4 regions of the Variovorax sp. M-6 genome follow, and region 4 is predicted to be linked to each of the others. Evidence: predicted binding sites of a transcription regulator. Region 4 holds the regulator's gene; each other region holds the start of a gene.

The links. Region 4 encodes LexA, which represses DNA repair genes until DNA is damaged. Its sites were predicted from a motif close to ACTGTATNNNNATACAGT; they were not measured.
Region 1: a site for LexA is predicted at 3,092-3,109, ahead of recA (recombinase RecA). Genes of this name have one in related genera too.
Region 2: a site for LexA is predicted at 1,557-1,574, ahead of imuA (translesion DNA synthesis-associated protein ImuA). Genes of this name have one in related genera too.
Region 3: a site for LexA is predicted at 1,951-1,968, ahead of AB4Z46_RS31925 (ATP-dependent helicase). Genes of this name have one in related genera too.

What each region holds. Positions count from the first base shown of each region.
Region 1 covers NZ_JBFREQ010000011.1:45,647-51,109, reverse strand. The annotation lists gene AB4Z46_RS14720 (MFS transporter) at 82-1,425, shown strand; gene recX (recombination regulator RecX) at 1,443-1,907, opposite strand; gene recA (recombinase RecA) at 1,918-3,030, opposite strand; gene AB4Z46_RS14705 (MarR family winged helix-turn-helix transcriptional regulator) at 3,175-3,660, shown strand; gene AB4Z46_RS14700 (response regulator) at 3,790-4,464, shown strand; gene AB4Z46_RS14695 (sensor histidine kinase N-terminal domain-containing protein) at 4,549-5,463, shown strand, end outside.
Region 2 covers NZ_JBFREQ010000004.1:262,943-268,405, reverse strand. The annotation lists gene AB4Z46_RS07130 (alpha/beta fold hydrolase) at 1-501, shown strand, start outside; gene AB4Z46_RS07125 (aldo/keto reductase) at 498-1,433, opposite strand; gene imuA (translesion DNA synthesis-associated protein ImuA) at 1,588-2,388, shown strand; gene AB4Z46_RS07115 (DNA polymerase Y family protein) at 2,573-3,850, shown strand; gene AB4Z46_RS07110 (error-prone DNA polymerase) at 3,843-5,463, shown strand, end outside.
Region 3 covers NZ_JBFREQ010000045.1:27,750-33,212, reverse strand. The annotation lists gene AB4Z46_RS31935 (5'-methylthioadenosine/adenosylhomocysteine nucleosidase) at 1-665, shown strand, start outside; gene corA (magnesium/cobalt transporter CorA) at 784-1,770, opposite strand; gene AB4Z46_RS31925 (ATP-dependent helicase) at 1,981-4,098, shown strand; gene hpf (ribosome hibernation-promoting factor, HPF/YfiA family) at 4,488-4,817, shown strand; gene AB4Z46_RS31915 (PTS sugar transporter subunit IIA) at 4,908-5,375, shown strand; gene hprK (HPr(Ser) kinase/phosphatase) at 5,404-5,463, shown strand, end outside.
Region 4 covers NZ_JBFREQ010000032.1:932-6,394, reverse strand. The annotation lists gene AB4Z46_RS27820 (hypothetical protein) at 1-185, opposite strand, end outside; gene AB4Z46_RS27815 (asparaginase) at 190-1,179, opposite strand; gene lexA (transcriptional repressor LexA) at 1,254-1,928, shown strand; gene AB4Z46_RS27805 (hypothetical protein) at 2,075-2,413, shown strand; gene AB4Z46_RS27800 (D-2-hydroxyacid dehydrogenase family protein) at 2,538-3,545, shown strand; gene AB4Z46_RS27795 (MFS transporter) at 3,542-4,714, shown strand; partial or broken gene AB4Z46_RS27790 (type IV pilus assembly protein FimV) at 4,704-5,463, opposite strand, start outside.

The DNA.
Region 1 (5,463 bases), on a different contig from region 4:
GTTTATGCGGGATATAACGGACGCCGACTGTGCGCCGGGCGCGAAGGCCGGGATTATCCACCGGCCCTACTGGAGGAATACATGAGTGCGAATGCCTTTCCGCTGAGCCCGCAGACGTCCATCGAAGCAGTGCAGGAGCGCGACGTCACGTTCAGGCGCATTGTCTGGCGGCTGATCCCGTTTCTCACGCTGGTCTGGTTCCTGGCCTGGACCGACCGGGTGAACGTGGGCTTCGCCAAGCTGACGATGATGAGCGACCTGGCCTGGTCCGATGCCGTGTATGGCGCCGGCGCCGGCATCTTCTTCTTCGGCTACTTCTTCTTCGAGGTGCCCAGCAACCTGCTGCTGCAGAAGATCGGCGCCAGGAAGACGATCATGCGGATCGCGATCGGCTGGGGCCTGATGTGCGTGCTCATGGCCTGGGTGAAGACGCCGACGCAGTTCTACATCCTGCGCTTTCTGATGGGCGCGTTCGAGGCCGGCCTGCAGCCCGGCGTGATTCTCTATCTGACGTACTGGCTGCCCGCGCATCGCCGGGGCAAGGCCCTGGCCTTCTTCGTCTCCGCGTCGGCCCTGTCGCTCATGCTGGGCAGCCCGATCGCCGCTTACCTGATGGCGGCGCTCCAGGGCGTCGGCGGCTACCAGGGTTGGCAATGGCTGTTCATCGTCGAGGGGATCCCGTCGGTGCTCGCGGGCCTGGCCGCCTGGTTCGTGCTGAGCGATTCGCCCGCCAAGGCCAAGTGGCTGAGCGCACAGCAGAAGACGCACGTCCAATACGAGCTGTCGGCCGAGGCGGCGACGCTCGGCCCGCGCGAACACAGTTTCATGGCTTCGCTGCGCGACCCGCGCATCTGGGTGCTGATCCTGATCTTCTTCTGCATCGTGGCTGGCAATGCCACCCTGGTCTATTACGGCCCCAGCATCGTGCGCGAAGTGGGCATCACGGACATCAAGACGCTGGGCTGGGTGATGGCCGGCATCTATGCCTGCGGCTGGCTGGGCATGATCGGCAACGGCTGGCTCTCCGACCGTGCCAAGGAGGTGCGCTGGCACACGGCCGTGGCCGCCGGCATCGGCGCGCTGGGCCTGCTGCTCACGGCCTACTTCCTGGGACAGAAAAGCCCGATGGGCGTGATCCTGTCGCTGGCCTTGTCCGCCGCCGGCACCATGGGCTCCATCCCGATCTACTGGCAGATTCCCAGTCGCTATCTTTCCGCAACCGCGCTGGTGGTGGGCGTGGCGGTGATCAACTCGATCGCCAACCTGGCCGGGTACTTCGCGCCCCAGTTGCTGGGCGCCCTGAAGACCGCCACCGGACAGTATGCGCAGGGCCTCACGATGATCGCGGTGGTGCAGTCCCTGGCCACGATCCTGGTGCTGGTGTTCATCTCGCGCGAGAAGGGCCGCACCGAAGTGCCCGTCTGAAGCCAGGCGTGGGGGGCTCAGTCGGCCTCGTTGCCGGCATCGACGGCTCCGCGCAGGATCTTCGCGACGATCGCGCTGGAGAAACCGCGCGACAGCAGAAAGCGCGACTGGCGGGCCCATTCCTTCGCATCCGCGGGCGATGCCGTGAAACGACGGCGCCACACCTCGAGGGCGCGCGCCGATTCGCTCTCCTGCAGCCCCGCCACCGCCTCGGCCACCGCCTCGGGCGCGATGCCCTTGTGCAGCAGTTCCTGGCGGACCCGGGCGGCGCCCATGCGGGCCGCGCGCTGGTGCAGCACTGACTGCACCACCCTCGCCTCGCTGATGAAATCCTTGGCGGCGAGTTCGTCGAGGGCGTGGGCCAGGGTGCCGGGCTCTTCCTCGTATTTCTTGAGCTTGCGCTCGAGTTCGGCGCGCGAGTGCTCGCGCTGGCTCAGGAGACGAAGGGCACGGCCTTTGAGGGACGGGGCACTGAAGGCCATGGCACCCGGTTTACTTCTTGTCGGCCTTGTCGGCCTTCTCCGGCTTGTCGGCCTTCTCGACCGGTGCGTTGGCGTTTTCGATCGCCTCGGCCAGCAGCGGAATGCCCAGCGATTCGCGCACCTTGTTCTCGATTTCGCGCGACAGCCCGGGGTTCTCGCGCAGGAATTCGCGCGCGTTGTCGCGGCCCTGGCCGATCTTCTCGCCGTTGTAGGCGTACCAGGCGCCGGACTTGTCGACGATCTTGGCATTGACGCCCATGTCGATGATCTCGCCCTCGCGGCTGATGCCCTCGCCGAACAGGATGTCGAACTCGGCCGTCTTGAAGGGCGGGCTGACCTTGTTCTTGACCACCTTGACCTTGGTCTCGTTGCCGATCGCCTCGTCGCCCTTCTTGATGGTGCCGATGCGGCGGATGTCCAGCCGCACCGAGGCGTAGAACTTCAGCGCGTTGCCGCCGGTGGTGGTTTCGGGCGAGCCGAACATCACGCCGATCTTCATGCGGATCTGGTTGATGAAGATGACCATGCAGTTGGTCTTCTTGATGGTGGCGGTGAGCTTGCGCAGCGCCTGGCTCATCAGGCGGGCCTGCAGGCCGGGCAGCGAGTCGCCCATCTCGCCTTCGATTTCGGCCTTGGGGGTGAGCGCGGCGACCGAGTCGACGACGATCAGGTCGACCGCACCGGAACGCACCAGCGAATCGACGATTTCGAGGGCCTGCTCACCGGTGTCGGGCTGGCTGATCAGCAGGTCGGAGAGGTTGACGCCGAGCTTCTGGGCGTATTGCACGTCGAGCGCGTGCTCGGCATCGACGAAGGCGCAGGTGCCGGCCTGGCGCTGCATCTCGGCGATGACCTGCAAGGTGAGCGTGGTCTTGCCCGAGGATTCCGGGCCGTAGATTTCGATCACGCGGCCGCGCGGCAGGCCGCCGACGCCGAGCGCGATGTCCAGGCCCAGCGAGCCGGTGGAGACCACCTGGATGTCTTCGAGCGCCTCGCCCTCGCCCAGTCGCATGATCGTGCCCTTGCCGAACTGCTTTTCGATCTGGGCCAGCGCGGCCTGCAAGGCCTTGGCCTTTTCGCTGTTGGGGACCGAGATGCTGGTGCCTTTGACGAGTGCGTCCATGTGAGAACTCCTTGAATATCAACGGGTTGCGGGAAATTCATCCCGCTGCTTTTAATTACAGGCTGGATGCTTGAACAGTAGTGTAGAGGCGTATTGGCCCAGGCAAACCTCATTTTTAGTCAGTTTGCTTTACTATCGACCCCCATGACCGGCACGCAATTTCCGATCGACCACGACGCCTGGCGCCAGACCCACCTGGGCCGCCTGCTGGGCCACGCGATGCGGCGCTTCGACGAGCGGGTGCTGGCGTTGATGGCGCACGACGCCGAGGTGCCGCTGGCGCTGTCGAACCTCGCGGCGCGCGCGCAGGTGAGCGCCGCCCACATCCACATCACGCGCCATCTGGCCCGCGACGGCTCGCGGCTGACCGAACTGGCCGAGCGGGCCGGCATGACCAAGCAGGCGATGGGCGCACTGGTCGACCAATGCGAGGCCTGGGGACTGGTGCAGCGCGGGCCCGATCCGCTCGATGCGAGGGCGCGGCAGGTGCTATTCACCACCGACGGCCTGGCTTGGCTCGAGGCCTTCCGCAATGCCGTCGCGCAGGCCGAGGATGAGTTCCGCGCCAGCGTCGGCAGCGAGATCGCCACCGTGGTAACCATTGGACTCGAGGCGTACACGGCGGCCTAGAATCTGAAGGGGCTTGGCGCGACCAAGTCCAGGAACCCCGCGGAACCGGCTCCGCCGGGCCGCTGGGGTTGCCCCCGGAGAGGGGGTGCAGAGCCACACGAAGTGGGCGAGGCTGGGGGTGAGCCTAGTATGCGAATTCTGATTGCGGAAGATGACCAGGTTCTGGCCGATGCCCTGCTGCGCAGCCTGCGCACCTCGGGTTCGGCGGTCGACCACGTGGCGACCGGCTCGCAGGCCGATGCCGCGCTGATGACCAACAGGGAGTTCGACCTGCTGATCCTCGACCTCGGCCTGCCCAACATGCACGGCCTCGAGATCCTCAAGCGGCTACGCGCCCGCGGCTCGCAACTGCCGGTGCTGGTGCTGACCGCGGCCGACAGCGTCGAGGAACGGGTCAAGGGTCTGGACTACGGTGCCGACGACTACATGGCCAAGCCCTTCTCGCTGCAGGAACTCGAGGCGCGGGTGCGCGCCCTCACGCGGCGCGGCATGGGCGGCACCAGCAACGCGATCAAGCACGGCCCGCTGGTCTACGACCAGGCCGGGCGGGTCGCGACCTTCGACGGCAAGATGCTCGAACTGTCGGCGCGCGAGCTCGGCCTGCTCGAGGTGCTGCTGCAGCGCGCCGGACGGCTGGTGAGCAAGGACCAGCTGGTCGAGCGCCTGTGCGAATGGGGCGAGGAGGTGAGCCTCAACGCGATCGAGGTCTACATCCACCGCCTGCGCAAGAAGATCGAGAAGGGGCCGGTGCGCATCGCCACGGTGCGCGGGCTCGGCTATTGCCTCGAGAAGATTCCCTCGTAGCCGGTCCCGCTTCGTCCGGCCAGACGCTTGGTAAAACTCTTTCAGCGCGCGCAGCGCTCTCTCTTCGGCGAGATCCTCGATTGGATGCTCACGCCGCTGCTGCTGCTGGTGCCGGTCAGCATCGGCGTCACCTGGCTGGTGGCGCAGGGCATCGCCAACGCGCCTTTCGACCGCGCACTGGAGTCCAACATCCAGACCCTGGCCCGGCTGGTCGACGCGGACAACGGCCAGATCAAGTTCGTGCTGCCGCAACCGGCGCGCGAGATCCTCGGCAGCGACGATATCGACCAGGTCTACTACCAGCTGCTCGACGGCCACGGCACGCTGCTGAGCGGCGAGCGCGATGTGCCGTTCCCGGGCTCGGACGACCCGCCTGTACCGGGCGTGGTCTACCTGCGCGACGGCCAGATGCACGGCCGCAAGGTGCGGATCGCGTCGCTCTGGGTCGCCGGCAGCACGCCCGATGCGCCGTTCGCGCTGCTGCAGGTGGCCGAGACGCGCGAGAAGCAGTCGGTGCTGGCCACCGAGATCATCAAGGGCGTGCTGCTGCCGCAATTCGCGATCCTGCCGTTGGCGGTGCTGCTGATCTGGCTGGCGCTGGTGCGCGGCATCAAGCCGCTGTCGGTGGTGGAGGCGCGCATCCGCGAGCGCAAGCCCGGCGACCTGAGCCCGCTCGACGAATCCTCGGTGCCGCTCGAGGTGGTGCCGCTGGTGCTGTCGGTCAATGACCTGCTGAGCAAGCTCAACGACTCGATCGGCACCCAGAAACGCTTCCTGGCCGATGCCGCGCACCAGCTCAAGACGCCGCTGGCGGGCCTGCGCATGCAGGCCGACCTGGCGCAGCGCGAGGGCGCCAATGCCGACGAACTCAAGCAGTCACTCAAGCAGATCGGCCGCGCCAGCGTGCGCGCCACGCACACGGTCAACCAGCTGCTCTCGCTGGCCCGCGCGGAGGGCAGCGGCGCCAACATCGGGCGCCAGCCCTGCGACCTGGCCCGC
Region 2 (5,463 bases), on a different contig from region 4:
GGCTTTTCGTTCGGCGGCCTGATCGCCGCCAGGTTCGGCCAGCGCCGCGGCCGCATCCGGCGCCTGGCGCTGGTCGGCAGCGGCGGTCACGGCACGCTGCGGCGCATGACGGTGGAGATGGTCAACTGGCGCGCCGCCGAGGACCGCGACCAGGAGCGCGCCGCGCTGCTGCACAACCTCGCCGCGCTGATGCTGCACGACCGGGCCGCGATCGATGCGCTGGCTTTCGCGATCCACGACATCTCCTGCCACGGCACGCGTTTTCGCAGCAAGGAAGTCTCGCTGGCCGGTGGGCTGCAGGCCGCGCTGGATGCGATCGGCGGGCGCCAGTTGCTGTTGTGGGGCGAGCACGACGTGACCGCCGAGGCGCGGTCGGTGGTGGCGCAGCTCGTCGCGGGTCATCCGGGGCGCGAAGGCGTGGTGATCGAGGGGGCGGGGCACTGGGCCCAATTCGAGCGGGCGGACGAGGTCAACGCGGCGTTGCTGCGATTCCTGGCTTAGGGTCGCAGCGAAGCTTCATGGCGCAGCCAGAAGGCCGCGTCCGGAAACGAACCTGATCCGGCCGCGGCGTTGTCCGCCATGTGCTCCGGCCGGCTGGTGCCGGGAATCGTGCAGGTCACGGCGGGGTGGCTCAGCACGAACTTGAGCAGCACCTGCGCCCAGCTCGTGCAGCCGATTTCGGCGGCCCAGCCGGGCAGGGGTTTGTCGCGCAGTTGGCGCAGCAGGCCGCCGCCGCCAAAGGGCAGGTTGACGACCACGGCCACGCCGCGCTCGGCCGCCAGCGGCAGCAAGCGCTGGGCCGCCTCGCGCTGATCGAGCGAATAGTTGATCTGCAGGAAGTCGAGCTTCTCGGCGCGCAGCACCGCCTCGACCTCGGCATAGGCCGATGCGGTGTAGTGCGTGACGCCGATGTAGCGCACGCGACCCTGGTCCTTCCAGCCGCGCAGGGTCTTGAGGTGGATGCGCCAGTCGAGCAGGTTGTGCACCTGCATCAGGTCGATGCGATCGGTGCGCAGGCGCTCGAAGGACTGTTCCATCTGCGCGATGCCGGCATCGTGGCCGGGCGTCCAGACCTTGGTGGCGAGGAAGGCCCTGGCGCGCCGGTGCGACGCGGCCAGCAAGTCGCCGGTCACGGCCTCGGAGCGGCCGTACATCGGCGAGCTGTCGAGCACCGTGCCGCCGGCGGCGAACAGTGCATCGAGCACGCCCGGAAGGCGCTGGTATTCGGCGCTGGCGGGCGGGACGTCGAAGCCGATCCAGGTGCCGCAGCCGACCACGGGCAGGGCTTCGCGGGTGGCGGGGATGGGGCGGGTGTTCATGCGCTTGGCCTCCTGGGTTTGCGCTGCTGCGCGCATCGGCAACGTGGCACAGAACGACAGCGCGACGCCCAGGCGCAGCAACTGGCTGCGGGTGAGGACGGGCGCGGTGGACATGGGGAAGGCTCGGGCCGGCTGACATCTGTGGGCGGACATGGTGACCGATTGACTGGAGACTCGCGCCAATGCCCCTGCGCGCAAGTCAGCATGAAATAAAAAACGCTGGCGGACCGCAAGAATACTGTATAAAAATACAGTTATCCGATCCATCATGGGCCTTCCTTCCCTCGACTCTTTTTCCTCTTCCGCGCGCCACAAGATATGGCGCGGGGATGAGCTGGGCGTGGCCGACGCGCAGGTCGTCGGCACCGGCCATGCCGCGCTCGATGCCCAGTTGCCCGGTGGCGGCTGGCCGGTCGGGGCGATGACCGAGCTGCTGCAGTCTTCTCCCGAGGCCCATTCGTGGCAACTGCTGCTGCCTGCGCTCGCACAAGCCGTGCAGGGCGCCAGCGGCCCCGTGGCGCTGATCGGCGCGCCCCACGAGCCCTTCGGCCCTTCGCTGGCGGCGGGCGGTCTCCCGGTCGAATCGCTGCTATGGATCCGCTGCGAGGCGTCGGCCGCGCGGCTCTGGGCCTGCGAACAGGCGCTGCGCTGCGCCGACGTCGCCGCCGTGCTGGCATGGCTGCCGCAGGCCCGGGTGGGCGAGTTGCGGCGGCTGCAGTTGGCGGCTGCGCAGCACGAGTCGCTGCTGTTCGTGTTCCGGCCTGCAACGGCGGCCGCGTCCACCTCGCCCGCACGATTGCGGCTGCAACTGGCCACCTGCGAGGAAGACCGCGCGCAGATCGACGTCCATATCCTCAAGCGCCGCGGCCCGCCGCTGGCCTCGCCGATTCAGCTGCCGGCGCGCAGCGAGCGCATGACGGCGCTGCTCGCCGCGAGCCAGTTGCGGCGCAAGCTGCGCCGGCTGCAGGAGGGCGTTCCGCAAGAGGTCGAAAGGGCAACGGTGGTGCGCATCGACTTCCAGCAGGAGGGAAAGCGACATGCACTGGATCGCATTGCAGTGGCCGCTTGAACTGGCCCCCACGCTCCCCACTGCGTGTGGTTCGCTGCCCCCCGAGGGGGGCGCAGACCGCCTTGGGGCGGCCCGGCGCCGGTCTGAGGCCCCCACGCTCCCCACTGAGTGTGGTTCGCTGCCCCCCGAGGGGGCCGCAGACCGCCTTGGGGCGGCCCGGCGCCGGTCTGACCCCGAGGCCGAGGTGCTGCCTCCGTCCGCTGAAGCGCTCGGCTGGTGGGCCCTGCAGTTCACGCCGCGCGTCGCCTGGGTCGACGAAGCCCTGCTGCTCGAGGTGTCCGCCTGCGAGCGGCTGTGGGGCGGCCGGCTCGGCTTGATGCGCCAGATCGCGAGCCTGAACCCCGCGCCGGTGCGCGTGCGGCAGGTGCAGGGCGCGACCAGCCTGGTGGCGCTCGCGCGGCTGCGGATGTTCGTGCGCGGCCAGCGGCCTCCGGCCGATCTGCCGGGAGGCCTGCCGCTCGACACGCTGAGCGCCGCGCGCGATCACCTCGATGTGCTGGCGCATCTGGGCTGCCGCAGTTGGGGCGAGGTGGCGGCGCTGCCGCGCGGCGGCCTCGCGCGCCGCTTCGGCAAGGAACTGCGCGCGGCGCTCGATGAGGCGTGGGGCTTGCGTCCCGAAAGCCATCGCTGGCTCACGCTGCCCGATGTGTTCGAGCAGAAGCTGGAGCTGCCGGCGCTGGCCGAGGGCGCCAGCGAACTCATGTGGTCGGCCAACCGGCTGCTCACGGCGCTGCAGATCTGGCTGCGCGCGCGGCAGCGCGGCGCGGTGTCGCTCGAACTGCAATGGACGCTCGACCTCAAGCGCTTCAACGGCATCGACCTGCCGCCGCACCAGCAGATCGTGGTGCGCACCGCCCAGCCGACGCAGGACATGGCGCACCTGCGCCGCCTGATGGCCGAGAAACTCGCGCTCACCACGCTGGCCGCGCCCGCGAGCTGGCTGCGCCTGCGCACGCTCGACACCACGCCCTGGGCCGGCGCGAGCACGAGCTTCCTGCCCGAGGACAACCGCAAGGGCGACAAGCTGCATGAACTGGTCGAGCGGCTCAGTGCGCGGCTCGGCCCGCACCAGGTGCTGGTGCCCGCGGCGCAGGCCGACCACCGCGCGGAGCGCATGCAGGCGTGGCGGCCTGCCTTGCACGGGAAGGAGGCCGCATCGGCATTGCCGTCGCAGCAGCAGCCCGATGCGCTCTATCCCGCATGGCTGCTGCCCGAACCCCTGCGCCTCGAAATGGACGGCGAGCGTCCCTGCTACCGGGGACCGCTACGCCGGCTGATCGGGCCTCAGCGGATAGAGGCCGGCTGGTGGGGCCATGTGCAGGATGGCGGCCGGCCTGCCGTGCGCGACTACTACATCGCTGAGAGCCCCGAGGCGGGCCTGGTCTGGATCTTTCGCGAACGCTCCGCCGTCCGCTTCGCTGCCGGCGAAGTACGCTGGTTCCTGCAGGGGCTCTATGCCTGAACTGAGCGACAAGCAACTCCGTGCCCGCATTCCTGCCAAGGTGCACGCGCTGCCGCAGCGCCCCAGGCCGGCGCCGGGCCTGCCGGGTTATGCCGAGCTGCATTGCCTCACGAACTTCAGCTTCCAGCGCGGCGCATCGACGCCCGAAGACCTGGTGGAGCGCGCCTACCAGCTGGGCTATGCGGCGCTCGCGATCACCGACGAGTGTTCGGTGGCCGGCGTGGTGCGTGCCTATGTCGGCTTGCGCGAACTGCCTGCCAAGCTGGACGTCTACGAGCGCGATCATCCCGAGGAGCCGCCGATCCCGCGCAATCCGGATTTCCGGCTGTTGTTCGGCAGCGAGTTCCGCTTCGAGCGCTTCCGGCTAGTGGTCATCGCCAATGACCTCGAAGGGTGGGGCAACCTCTGCGAGTTCATCACTGCGGCGCGCAACACCGAGTTGCCCAAGGGCGAGTACCGCGTGAGTTGGGCGCACAGCGACGTGGCCTCGCTGCAGCACTGCCAGATTCTCTTCGTGCCGGATCGCAAGCCCGGCGAGGCGGTCGATGCCGACGCGCTGCACGGCGACCTGATGGCCGCCAGGGCGCTGTTCGAAGGCAGCCTCTGGCTGGCCCTGGAGATGCTCAACGAACTCGACGACGACCTCTGGTTCGTCACGCTTTTCGAAGCCGGCCGGCGTGCCGGCGTGCCGCTCGTGGCGGCCGGCGACGTCCACATGCATTCGCGCAAGCGCAAGCCGCTGCACGACGTGCTGACCGCGGTGCGCGAAGGCAGGACCGTGGCCGAATGCGGCTTCGCATTGCAGTCCAATGCCGAGCGCTACCTGAGGCCGCGCGTGCGGCTGGCCGGGCTCTATATGCGCGACATGCTCGCGAACACCCTCGAGGTGGCCGATCGCTGCCGCTTCGATCCCAAGGTGATCCGCGAGAACTACAAGTACCCGCTCGAAAGCCTGGGCATCGACGAGACGCCGGCGCAGACGCTGGCGCGCAAGACCTGGGAAGGTGCACTCAAGAGATACCCGCTCGAAAGATTCGCCTCGGGAATTCCCGAGCGGGTGTGCCGCCAAGTCCAGCGAGAGCTCGCACTGATCCATGAACTCGAGTACGAGATGTTCTTTCTCACGGTGGAAAACATCGTGAGTTTCGCGCGTGAGCAGAAAATCCTCTGCCAGGGCCGCGGCTCATCGGCCAACTCTGCCGTCTGCTACTGCCTGGGCATCACCGCGATCCCGCCCGAAAAAGGCACCCTGCTGTTCGAGCGCTTCCTGAGCCGTCACCGCAACGAGCCGCCCGACATCGACGTCGACTTCGAGCACCAGCGGCGCGAAGTGGTCATCCAGTACATCTACGAGAGGTACGGCCGCGAGCGCGCCGCCATCGCCGCGGTCGTGATCTGCTATCGCTCGCGCAGCGCACTGCGCGACGTCGGCAAGGCGCTCGCGATCGACGCGCGGCTGGTCGACGAATTCGCCAAGGACCACTACTGGTTCGACGAGACCGTGCTCGGCGAGCAGTTGCAGGCGGCGTCCGAGCGCGCGGGCGTGCACGAAGACGCGCTCAAGCTGCGCCAGTGGATCGAGCTCACGCAAGCGCTCAAGGGTTTTCCGCGCC
Region 3 (5,463 bases), on a different contig from region 4:
ACTTCTGGGTCGGGCACCTGCACGGGCAGCCGGTGGTCGCGGTGCTGTCGCGCATCGGCAAGGTCGCGGCGGCTCTCACGGCCACGGTGCTGCTCGAGCGCTTCAAGGTGCGCGCGATCGTCTTCACCGGCGTCGCCGGCGGGTTGGCGCCGGGCGTCCGGGTGGGCGACGTGGTGGTCGCCACCAAGCTGCTCCAGCACGACCTCGACGCCTCGCCGATCTTCCCGAGGTACGAAGTGCCGCTGACCGGCCACGCCCGTTTCGCGGTCGACACCGCGATCGGCGATGCGCTCGCGGCGGCGGCCGCCGAGGTGCTGCGCGACCCGGTGGGCCTGCTGGGGCCGCAGGTGGTCGAGGACTTCGGCCTGGCGGCGCCGAGGGTGCATCGGGGGCTGCTGGTGAGCGGCGACCGCTTCGTCTCCACCGCGGCCGAAAGCGCCGTGCTTCGCCGCGACCTGCCCGACGCGCTGGCGGTCGAGATGGAGGGTGCCGCGGTGGCCCAGGTGTGCCACGACTACGGCGTGCCCTTCGCGGCGGTGCGCACCATCTCCGATCGCGCCGACGACGAGGCGCACGGCGATTTCACGCGCTTCGTCTCGGCGGTCGCGAGCCGCTACAGCCTGGCGCTGGTCGATGCCTGGCTGGCAACGCTGCCGGCGCAATAAGAACCAGGCCCCCCGGGCCACTCTGTTCGGGGGCTCCCGCGGCACCGGCTCTGCCGGGCCGCTGGGTGCGCCCCTTGAGGGGGAGGCGGCTACACGGAGCGAGCAAGCAACGGGGTGGTCACTTCAACCAGCCGCGCCGGCGGAAGTACCACATCGGGACCAGCGCGCTGGCCATCATCAGCACGATCGCGAAGCCGTAGCCATAGCCCCAGTCGAGCTCGGGCATGAACTTGAAGTTCATGCCGTACACGCTCGCGATCAGCGTCGGCGGCAGCAGCGCCACGCTTGCGACCGAGAAGATCTTGATGGTCTTGTTCTGGTTGATGTTGATGAAGCCGACGGTCGCGGCCATCAGGAAGTTGATCTTCTCGAACAGGAAGGCCGTGTGGTTGTCGAGCGACTCGATGTCGCGCAGGATCTGCCGCGCCTCCTCGAACTGCTCGGCATTCAGCATGCGGCTGCGCATCATGAAGCTGACGGCGCGGCGCGTGTCCATCACGTTGCGGCGGATGCGCCCGTTCAGGTCCTCCTGGCGCGCGATCAGGCCCAGCACCTCGCCGGCCAGCTCGTCGCTGACGTTGCCCGACAGTACCTTCTTGCCCGCCGACTCGAGTTCGTCATAGATGTTCTCGAGCGTGTCGGCCGAGTACTCGGCATCGGCGTCGAACAGCTTCAGCAGCACTTCCTTGGCGTCTTCGATGAGCCCCGGCGCCCGCCGCGCGCGCATGCGCAGCAGGCGGAACACCGGCACGTCCTCGTCGTGGATCGAGAACAGCACGCCGCAGCTGCGCAGCTCGGCGTTGTGCTGGTTGAGGATGAAAGCCACGCGCACCGAACGCGGGTTCTCGTCGTCGTCGATCAGGAAGTCGCTGCGGATGTGGAGTTCGCCGTTGTCTTCCTCGTAGAAGCGCGCCGACTCCTCGATGTCCTCGTCCATCGCGTCCTCGGGGATCGACAGGCCGTAGTACTGCTTGATCCAGCGCTTTTCCTCGACCGTGGGCGATTCGAGATCGACCCAGATCGGCTGGAACTTGGAAAGCTCTTCGAGGGCCTCGATCTCTTCCTGGACGAGGCGGCCGTTGGCAAGCGTGAAGATGTTGAGCATGGCTCACTCCCGTGAAATGTCTGGCGGTTGGGCGAGGGGTGTGGGCGCTTTCAATTCCCTCGCCGACGACGCGTCAGAGGGGAAGTGAAAGCTGCCGAGACGGGTCGATTTCCATGCGGGAGTCTCCGGTTGCAGCGAGGCGCGATTATGTCATCCGGGTTGTGACGGCTCCGGCCTGAAACTGGACGGACATACAGTACAGTTGCGGCGATGCAGCGCGTTGCGACACCCCTTTCCCCCGGCGCCGCGAGCCAGGCCGAACGGCTGGCGGAGGCGCTCGCGAAGCTCAACGACGCGCAGCGCGCCGCGGTGCTGCACGGCGTCGACGCCGCGCTCGAACCGGCGCAGCAGGACCCTCGGCCGCTGCTCGTGATCGCCGGCGCGGGCTCGGGCAAGACCAGCACGCTCGCGCACCGCGTGGCGCACCTGATCGCCGGCGGCGCCGACCCGCAGCGCATCCTGCTCCTGACCTTTTCGCGCCGGGCCGCGCAGGAGATGGAGCGCCGCGCGGGCCAGGTGCTGGTGCGCGTACTCGGCCTGGCTTCGCAGACACCGCCGGCGCTGCCCTGGGCCGGCACCTTCCATGGCATCGGCGCACGGCTGCTGCGCGAGTACGCGGCGCAGATCGGCTTGAGCGAGAACTTCACGATCCACGACCGCGGCGATGCCGAGGACCTGATGGGGCTGGTGCGTCACGACATCGGCCTGTCCTCCATGGCCCGGCGCTTTCCGCAGAAGGGAACCTGCCTCTCGATCTATTCGCGCACCGTCAACACCTGTGGGGTGCTCGCCGAGGTGCTGAAGCAAGCCTTTCCCTGGTGCGCCGAATGGGAGAGCGAACTGAGGAAGCTGTTCGGCGCCTATGTCGAGGCCAAGCAGCAGCAACAGGTGCTCGACTACGACGACCTGCTGCTGTACTGGTCCGCCATGGTGGCCGAGCCCGCGCTGGCGGCACAGGTCGGCCAGCGTTTCGACCACGTGCTGGTCGACGAGTACCAGGACACCAACCTGCTGCAGGCCGCCATCCTGCGCGCCCTCAAGCCGGACGGGCGCGGCCTGACCGTGGTGGGGGACGACGCGCAGTCGATCTACTCGTTCCGCGGCGCCACCGTGCGCAACATCCTCGACTTCCCGCAGCAGTTCAGCCAGCCTGCGCGCGTCGTCACGCTGGAGCGCAACTACCGTTCGACGCAGCCGATCCTCGATGTGTCCAACGCCGTGATCGCGGCCGCCGCCGAACGCCATGCCAAGACCCTCTGGACCGACAAGCCCTCGGCCGGACGCCCGCAGCTGGTGCTGGTGCCCGACGAGGCCCAGCAGGCGCGCTTCGTCGCCGAGCGCGTGCTCGCGCACCGCGAGGGCGGCCTCGCGCTGAAGTCGCAGGCGGTGCTGTTCCGCACCTCGAGCCACAGCGCCGCGCTCGAACTGGAACTGGCGCGGCGCAACATTCCTTTCGTGAAGTACGGCGGCCTCAAGTTCCTCGAGGCCGCCCACGTGAAGGATCTGCTTGCGGTGCTGCGCTTCGCGCAGAACCCGCGCGGCCGCATGGCCGGCTTCCGCGTCACGCAGATGATCCCTGGCATCGGCCCGGTCACCTCGGCGCGCCTGCTCGACGCGATGGCGGAGGCCGCCGATCCCGGCGCCGCCGTGCAGGCCTTCGTGCCGCCGGCCGCGGCGCAGGTCGAATGGGCCCGCTTCGCCGCCATCTACGCTGCCCTGCGCGATCCCGCGCTGGCCTGGCCGGCCGACATGGATCTTGCGCTGCAGTGGTACATCCCGCACCTGGAGCGGCTGCACGACGATGCCGGCCCGCGCCGCGGCGACGTCGAGCAACTCGCGCGGCTGGCCGCCGGCTACGCCTCGCGCGAGCGCTTCCTGACCGAACTCACGCTGGACCCGCCCGAAGCCACCAGCGACCGGCCCGGACCGCCGCTGCTCGACGAGGACTACCTGATCCTCTCGACCATCCATTCGGCCAAGGGGCAGGAGTGGAGCTCCGTCCACGTGCTCAACGTGGTCGATGGCTGCATCCCGGCCGACGTGGCGCAGGGCGCCCACGAGCTCGAGGAGGAGCGCCGGCTGCTCTATGTCGCGATGACCCGCGCCCGCGACCACCTGCACCTGCTGGTGCCGCAGCGCTTCTACGTCACGCAGCAGGCCGCGCGCGGCGACCGCCACCTGTACGCGGGCCGCACGCGCTTCATCCCGGCGGCCGATGCCCAGCGCTTCGAGCGGCAGACCTGGCCGCCGCCGCCCGAGCGCGCGCCGCATGTGCCGGCGCCGGCCGCCGCCATCGACCTGCTGAGCCGGATGCGGGAGAAATGGTGACTCGCCCCCAGGTTGCCCGGCACTTCGTGTCCGGGCGCCCACCCCCTACCGGGGGCAACACCAGCGGCCCGGCGGAGCCGGTTCCGCGGTGTTTCACCAACGGGCCGGGCTTCGCCGGCCTGTAGGGCAGGGCTCATCGGGGCTGGGGGCTATCAATTCGATAGCGTGAGAATTCCGTCATGGGAAATGCCCCTTTCCTGGGGTGCGGAAGGATTGCATTTCGATGACAGCATGGGCATAGTGAACCGAAGCCTCTCCTCTCCCTCTCTCCTTTCCCCCTCTCTCTCCCCTTCTCTCCCCTGCCTTCATTCCCTTCTCGTTTCCCCCGGCTACGTCTCTTTACAAGGGGCGCGGCTATTTCCCCAACCGTCAATTCCAGGAGGTCATTCATGAATCTGACGATCAGCGGTCATCACCTCGACGTCACACCTGCTTTGCGCAACTACGTTACGAGCAAGCTGGACCGGATCACCCGGCATTTCGACCAGGTGGTCGATGTCAAGGTGATTCTCACGGTGGAAAAGCAGAAGGAAAAAGAGCGCCGGCAACGGGCCGAATGCAATATCCACGTCAAGGGCAACGACATGTTCGCGGAGTCGAGCCACGCTGATCTCTACGCTGCCGTCGACGACCTGGTCGACAAGCTCGACCGGCAGGTCGTGCGCCACAAGGATCGCCTGCAGGATCACCACCACGAAGCACCCAAGCGCGTGATGTAGTTCCGCTGTTCGGGCAAATACTCTTGCGGGCCGCCCTTGGGCGGCCCTTTGCTTTTTGCGGGGTGGGTGCATAATCGCCCCCGCCCCAACATGAACCGACTCGCGTCCATCCTGCCGCCCGCTCAAGTGCTCGTGAGCGTCGACGCCACTAGCAAGAAGCGTGCTTTCGAAGAAGCAGGGCTCCTGTTCGAGAACCTGCACGGTCTCGGGCGCGCCCTGATCACCGACAGCCTGTTTGCGCGCGAGCGCCTGGGCTCCACCGGCCTCGGCCACGGCGTGGCCATCCCGCACGGCCGGATCAAGGGCCTCAAGTCGCCGATGGCCGCGGTGTTCCAGCTGGCCAACGCGATCGGCTTCGATGCCCCGGACGAACAACCCGTGGTGCTGCTCATCTTCCTGCTCGTGCCGGAAGCTGCGACCCAGAAACATCTGGAGATACTGTCGGAAATTGCCGAACTGCTCAGTGACGCCGGTCTGCGCGAGCAGATCAAGTCGAGCACGGATGCGGCGGCCCTGCATGCCCTGATCGCCGGATGGCAGTCCGCACAGGTGGCCTGAAGCTCATCGGCGCCGGGCGGTTTCGGAGATGAAGCCGACCGTCATCAGCGCCGATGCGATGTTCGAGGAATTCCGCGGCTCGCTGCGC
Region 4 (5,463 bases):
GCGAAGCCTGTCAGCGCGATGGTCAGCGACAGCCGGGCCAGCCCCAAGATCGGCAAGGCGGCCGCACGGCCGAACACCCTCACCTCGAGCGCCACCAGATTGCCCAGCAGCAACGCGATGCCGACGATGTGCACGACCTCCAGCGCCGGATAGGCCCACGGGATCGTGCGCAGCGCGTCGAGCATGGGGTCAGGCGGCGGGGCCGGCCACCAGCAGCTCGAGCATCAGCGCGATGCGCGCCTTGACCGGGCTCAGCGTCCCGGCATCGCGCAGGCTCTGGCCGGGCCTCGGCAGGATCCGCCCTTCGGCGCAGCGCGTCGCGCGCACCACCGCGACACCCTCGGCCTGCGCCCGCAGCGCCGCGGCTTCCAGCGCGTGGTGCAGCGTGCCGTTGCCGGTTGCGGCCAGCACGATCCCCTGCACCGGCTCGACGGCGCCGCGCCGACGCTCCTCGAGCAGCGCATCGACGAGGGTGCCGCGCGCTTCGGCATGGCTCGCGAGGATCTCGACGCGGGGCCAGGTCGCCGCGTCCGCGATGCGATCGAAGACGGTTCGGGCGGCCGGGTCGGCCGCAGGCCAGCACCGCAATTGGCGCACCGCGCCTTCCTCGACATAGGCCAGCGGGCCGGCATCGCCGGAGTCGAAGGCATCGAGCCTGTAGGTGTGGACCTTCCGGACCTCGAGGGCGCCGTGTACGGTCCCCGCGCAGACGGCGACGACGCCGCACGCCTGCGGCGTGGCGGCGACGACGATGGCGTCGCGCACGTTCTGCGGCCCGTCGGGGGCCAGTGCGCTCGCCGGCCGCATCGCGCAGGTCAGGACCACCGGCTTCGAAGGTGCCAGCACCGACTGGAGGAAGAACGCGGTCTCCTCCAGCGTGTCGGTCCCGTGCGTGATGACGATGCCGGCCACATCGGGCTCCGCAAGCCAGTGGGCGCAGCGCTGCGCCAGCGTCCGCCAGATGGCGAAGCCCATGTCCTTGCTGTCGACCTGCGACACCTGCTCGGCCTCGAGGCCGATCCCGGGCGGCGCACCGATGCCTTGCAGCAGATCGGCGACGCCGACCTCGCCGGCGGTGTAGCCGATGTTGTCGCTCGCAGCGCTGGCACGGCCGGCGATGGTCCCGCCGGTCCCGAGGACGATCACGCGGCGCTCACGGTTCACGGAGATGGGGTCCATGGCTTGCCAACTTTTGAAAACTGGTTAAAAATACAGGTACTGGACGTTTAGCCAGTACCCCGTCAGGAGTCATCATGCAGTTCGCAGTCAAGCTTACAGCCCGCCAGCAGCAGATTCTGGATCTGATCCAGAGCGCCATCGCACGCACCGGCGCGCCCCCCACGCGGGCCGAGATCGCCGCCGAACTGGGGTTCAAGTCGGCCAATGCGGCCGAAGAGCATCTCCAGGCGCTGGCGCGCAAGGGTGTCATCGAGCTCGTGAGCGGCACCTCGCGCGGCATCCGACTCAAGGGCGACGCGTTGCGCTCCCTCAACGAATCCCGCAACAACCAGTTCTCGCTGTCCCTGCCCGGCATGGCACAGCTGGCATTGCCGCTGATCGGCCGCGTCGCCGCCGGATCGCCGATCCTCGCCCAGGAACACGTCGACCAGACCTACTACGTCGAGAACACCCTCTTCCAGCGCCAACCCGACTACCTGCTCAAGGTGCGTGGCATGTCCATGCGCGACGCCGGCATCATGGACGGCGACCTGCTCGCGGTTCAGGCCACCAAGGAAGCCCGTAACGGCCAGATCGTGGTGGCGCGGCTGGGCGACGAAGTCACGGTCAAGCGCCTCAAGCGAAACAAGCAGGTCATCGAGCTGCACGCCGAAAACCCCGACTACCCCACCATCGTCGTCCAGCCCGGCGAACCCTTCGAAATCGAGGGGCTGGCGGTCGGCCTGATCCGCAACACGATGCTCATGTAAGCCGGCAAGTTCCGCGCCTGCGATCACGCATGCGCACCCGATCCGGCCGCGACAGGTGGCGGGCGTATGGCATGGAGCCATCACCCTGTCGAAGCCGATGAAAGCAATCCTGCCTGTGTTCAACCTCTGACTATTCTGGAGTTCACATGGGAATCGCTCTCCTCAGCATCGCTGGTCTTCTGACGCCGCTGCAATCGCTGGCCAATCGCTGGATGCCACGGCGCGGTTCGGGCCGCACCCTGTCATCGGGCCTGCGCTACGTCGGCGTGCGTCCCAGCTGCGCCCTTCGCCAGGGTGCTCCGGCGGCTGCGGGTGCGCCGGTTCGCCCTCTGCGCGTCGTCCGGACGGTCGACGCGCAACAGCCGGGCCGGGCTGCCGGTCGCGTGGTGATCTCGGGCCGCATGGCGGATGTGTGCGCGGAGCTCGACCGCCTGGTTGCGCTGGAGGCCGCCGAGGCCATGCCTCGGCCAGCCCACATGCACTGAGCCTGCTCGCAAGGCGGGCGCCGGGGCCTGTGTCGAGCAGACGCCCGCGATCCGGGCCGACGCAGCAGACAAAGCGAGATACGCCGACACAGCATCCCGGTCGTGCGAGGCACAATGGCACGCCATGAACATTGTGATCCTCGACGACTATCAGGATGCGGTGCGCAAGCTGAACTGCGCCTCCAAGCTCGACGCCTATGCGGCCAAGGTCTACACCAACACGGTCAAGGGCATTGGCCAGCTCTCGGTGCGCCTGAAGGACGCCGACGTGATCGTGTTGATCCGCGAGCGCACCCAGATCTCCAGGCAACTGATCGAGAAGCTGCCCAAGCTCAAGCTGATCTCGCAGACCGGCCGTGTCGGCAGCCATGTCGACGTCAACGCCTGCACCGAGCAGGGCATCGCGGTGGCCGAGGGCTCGGGCTCGCCGCTGGCGCCGGCCGAACTGACCTGGGCCCTGATCATGGCCGCGATGCGTCGGCTGCCGCAGTACATCAGCAACCTGAAGCATGGCGCCTGGCAGCAGGCAGGCCTCAAATCGGCCTCGATGCCGCCGAATTTCGGCCTCGGCTCGGTGCTCAAGGGCAAGACGCTGTGCATCTGGGGCTATGGCCGCATCGGCCAGTTGGTGGCACGCTACGGTCAGGCGTTCGGCATGCAGGTCGTGATCTGGGGCCGCGAACAGAGTTGCGCCAAGGCACGCTCCGACGGCTTCCAGGTGGCGCCCGACCGCGAGACCTTCTTTGCCGCGGCCGACGTGCTGTCGGTGCATCTGCGGCTGACCGACGAGACGCGGGGCCTGGTCACGCTCGAGGACCTCTCGCGCATGAAGCCGACCGCCCTGTTCGTCAACACCTCGCGCGCCGAACTGGTCGAGCAGGATGCGTTGCTGGCGGCACTGAACCGCGGCCGGCCCGGGCTGGCGGCGATCGACGTCTTCGAGAGCGAGCCGCCGCTGCAGGGCCACGCGCTGCTGCGCCTCGAGAACTGCATCTGCACGCCGCACATCGGCTACGTCGAACAGGACAGCTACGAGATGTACTTCGGTCAGGCTTTCGACAACGTCGTCAGCTTCATCAAGGGCAACCCCACCAACATCGTCAACCCCGGCGCGCTGCAGGTCCGCCGTTGAAGCGGCCTGCGCTGCCGGCTGCCCTGTGGGCCTTGCTGGCAGGCAATTTCGTGATCGGCACCGGCGTGATGGTGGTGCCCGGCACGCTCAACGAACTTAGCCACTCCCTGCAGGTCAGCGCGGCCACGGCCGGCCAGTTGATCACCGCGGGCGCGATCGTGATGTGCCTGGGCGCCCCGTTGCTGGCGGCGGTGGTGGCGGGCTGGGACCGCCGCCTGCTGCTGGCCTGCACCATGCTGTGGTATGCCGCCGGCCACCTGCTGGCGACGCTGATGCCGAGCTTCGGCGGGCTGCTGCTGGTGCGCATGCTGACCGTGGTCGCGCCGGCGGTGTTCACCGCGCAGGCGGCTGCCTGCGCCGGCTTGCTGGTCCCGCCCGAACAGCGCGGCCGAGCCGTCACTTTCGTCTTTCTCGGCTGGTCGATGGCGTCGGTGTTGGGCCTTCCGATCGGCGCGCTGGTGGGTGGCCATTTCGGCTGGCGAGCCGCGTTCGGCCTGATCGCGGCGCTTTCGATCGCCAGCGCGGCCTGGGTCTGGCTCAAGCTGCCCTCGGGCATCCGCCCTGCCGCCCTGTCGCGCGAAGCCTGGGGGCGCGTCTTCAGGAGCCCGCTGCTGATGGGCGTGGTCTCGGTGACCGCGCTGCAGGGGGCGGGCCAGTTCGTGCTTTTCAGCTACTTCGCGCCGATCGTCCGGCAGAGCCTGGGCGCCGATGCGACCCAGATGGGTCTCATGTGGGCCTGGTTCGGCGTCTGCGGCCTGGTGGGCAACATGGTCGTGAGTCGCTACATCGACCGGATCGGTGCGCCGCGCATGGTTCTGGTGACGACGGCGCTGATCGCGTTGAGCCTGCTGCTGTGGCCGCTGGCGATCACCTTCGCGACGCTGGCGCTGGTTCTGATGCCTTGGGGCCTGGGTTGCTTCGCCGCCAATTCGGCCCAGCAGGCGCGACTGGTCTCGCTGTCGCCGGCGCTCGCGCCAGGCTCGGTGGCGCTGAACAGCTCCGGAATCTACGTCGGCCAAGCGATCGGCGCGGCAGCCGGCGGCTGGCTCTTGTCCCACGACGCCGTCGCCTGGATGAACTGGGTCGGCCTGGCCACCGTGCTGCTCGCCATCGCCCTGAGCGCGGCGGTGGACCGTGCGCAGCGCCGCGCACCCGCTTTCAGCGCTTGATGATCGGCCGCGGAGCGATCTCCGCCTCGGTGCTGGGATCGAACAGGTCGAAATCGATCACGTGAGGATCGCTGGAGGGCGCCGGTGGCTTCGGCGGCTCGATCGGCGCCGGCAGGGTCTCATAGGCGGTCTTGTCGAAGACGCCAAGGTCCATCTCGAGATCGGGTCGGAGGTACGGCGGGGCAGCCGTGACGGGGGCCGCCATCGGCACCAGCGCCTGCGTGCCCGGATCCAGCACGGTGTCGTCATGCATGACGTGGTCGATCGAGCCATAGATCGAGGGCGGCGGCACCGCTGCCACGGCCGCCGGCGGGGCCTCGGCTTCGATCGGTGCCGTCACGGTCGGCGCCCCGTCGCGCAGGATGGTGTCGGCGAAGGCATTGGGCTCGAATGCGGCGGGCGAGGCGCTGTCGGGGTCGATCACCTCCTTGGCGACCGAGTAGAGCAGCAGCAATTCCTGATAGGCCGCCAGATCGAAGGCGCCGTCGTCGTGGCTGCCGGGTTTGCGGAACACAAGTTCCTCGATCAGGGCCAGCGTACCCGGCGCGGGCCACAGGGCCTCGATGCGCGCCAGCGTGCCGCGGTAGTGTTCGAGCCCCCTGCCGGCTTCGGTGAAATGCTCGAACGACGGGACATCGGCATTGAAGGCTCGCTCGAATTCATCGGCCAACCGTGCGTAGTCCTCCCTGCGATCGAGCGAATGGAAGATCCGCAGCAGATCGAGATAGGCGAGCGCGCTGGTACCGGGG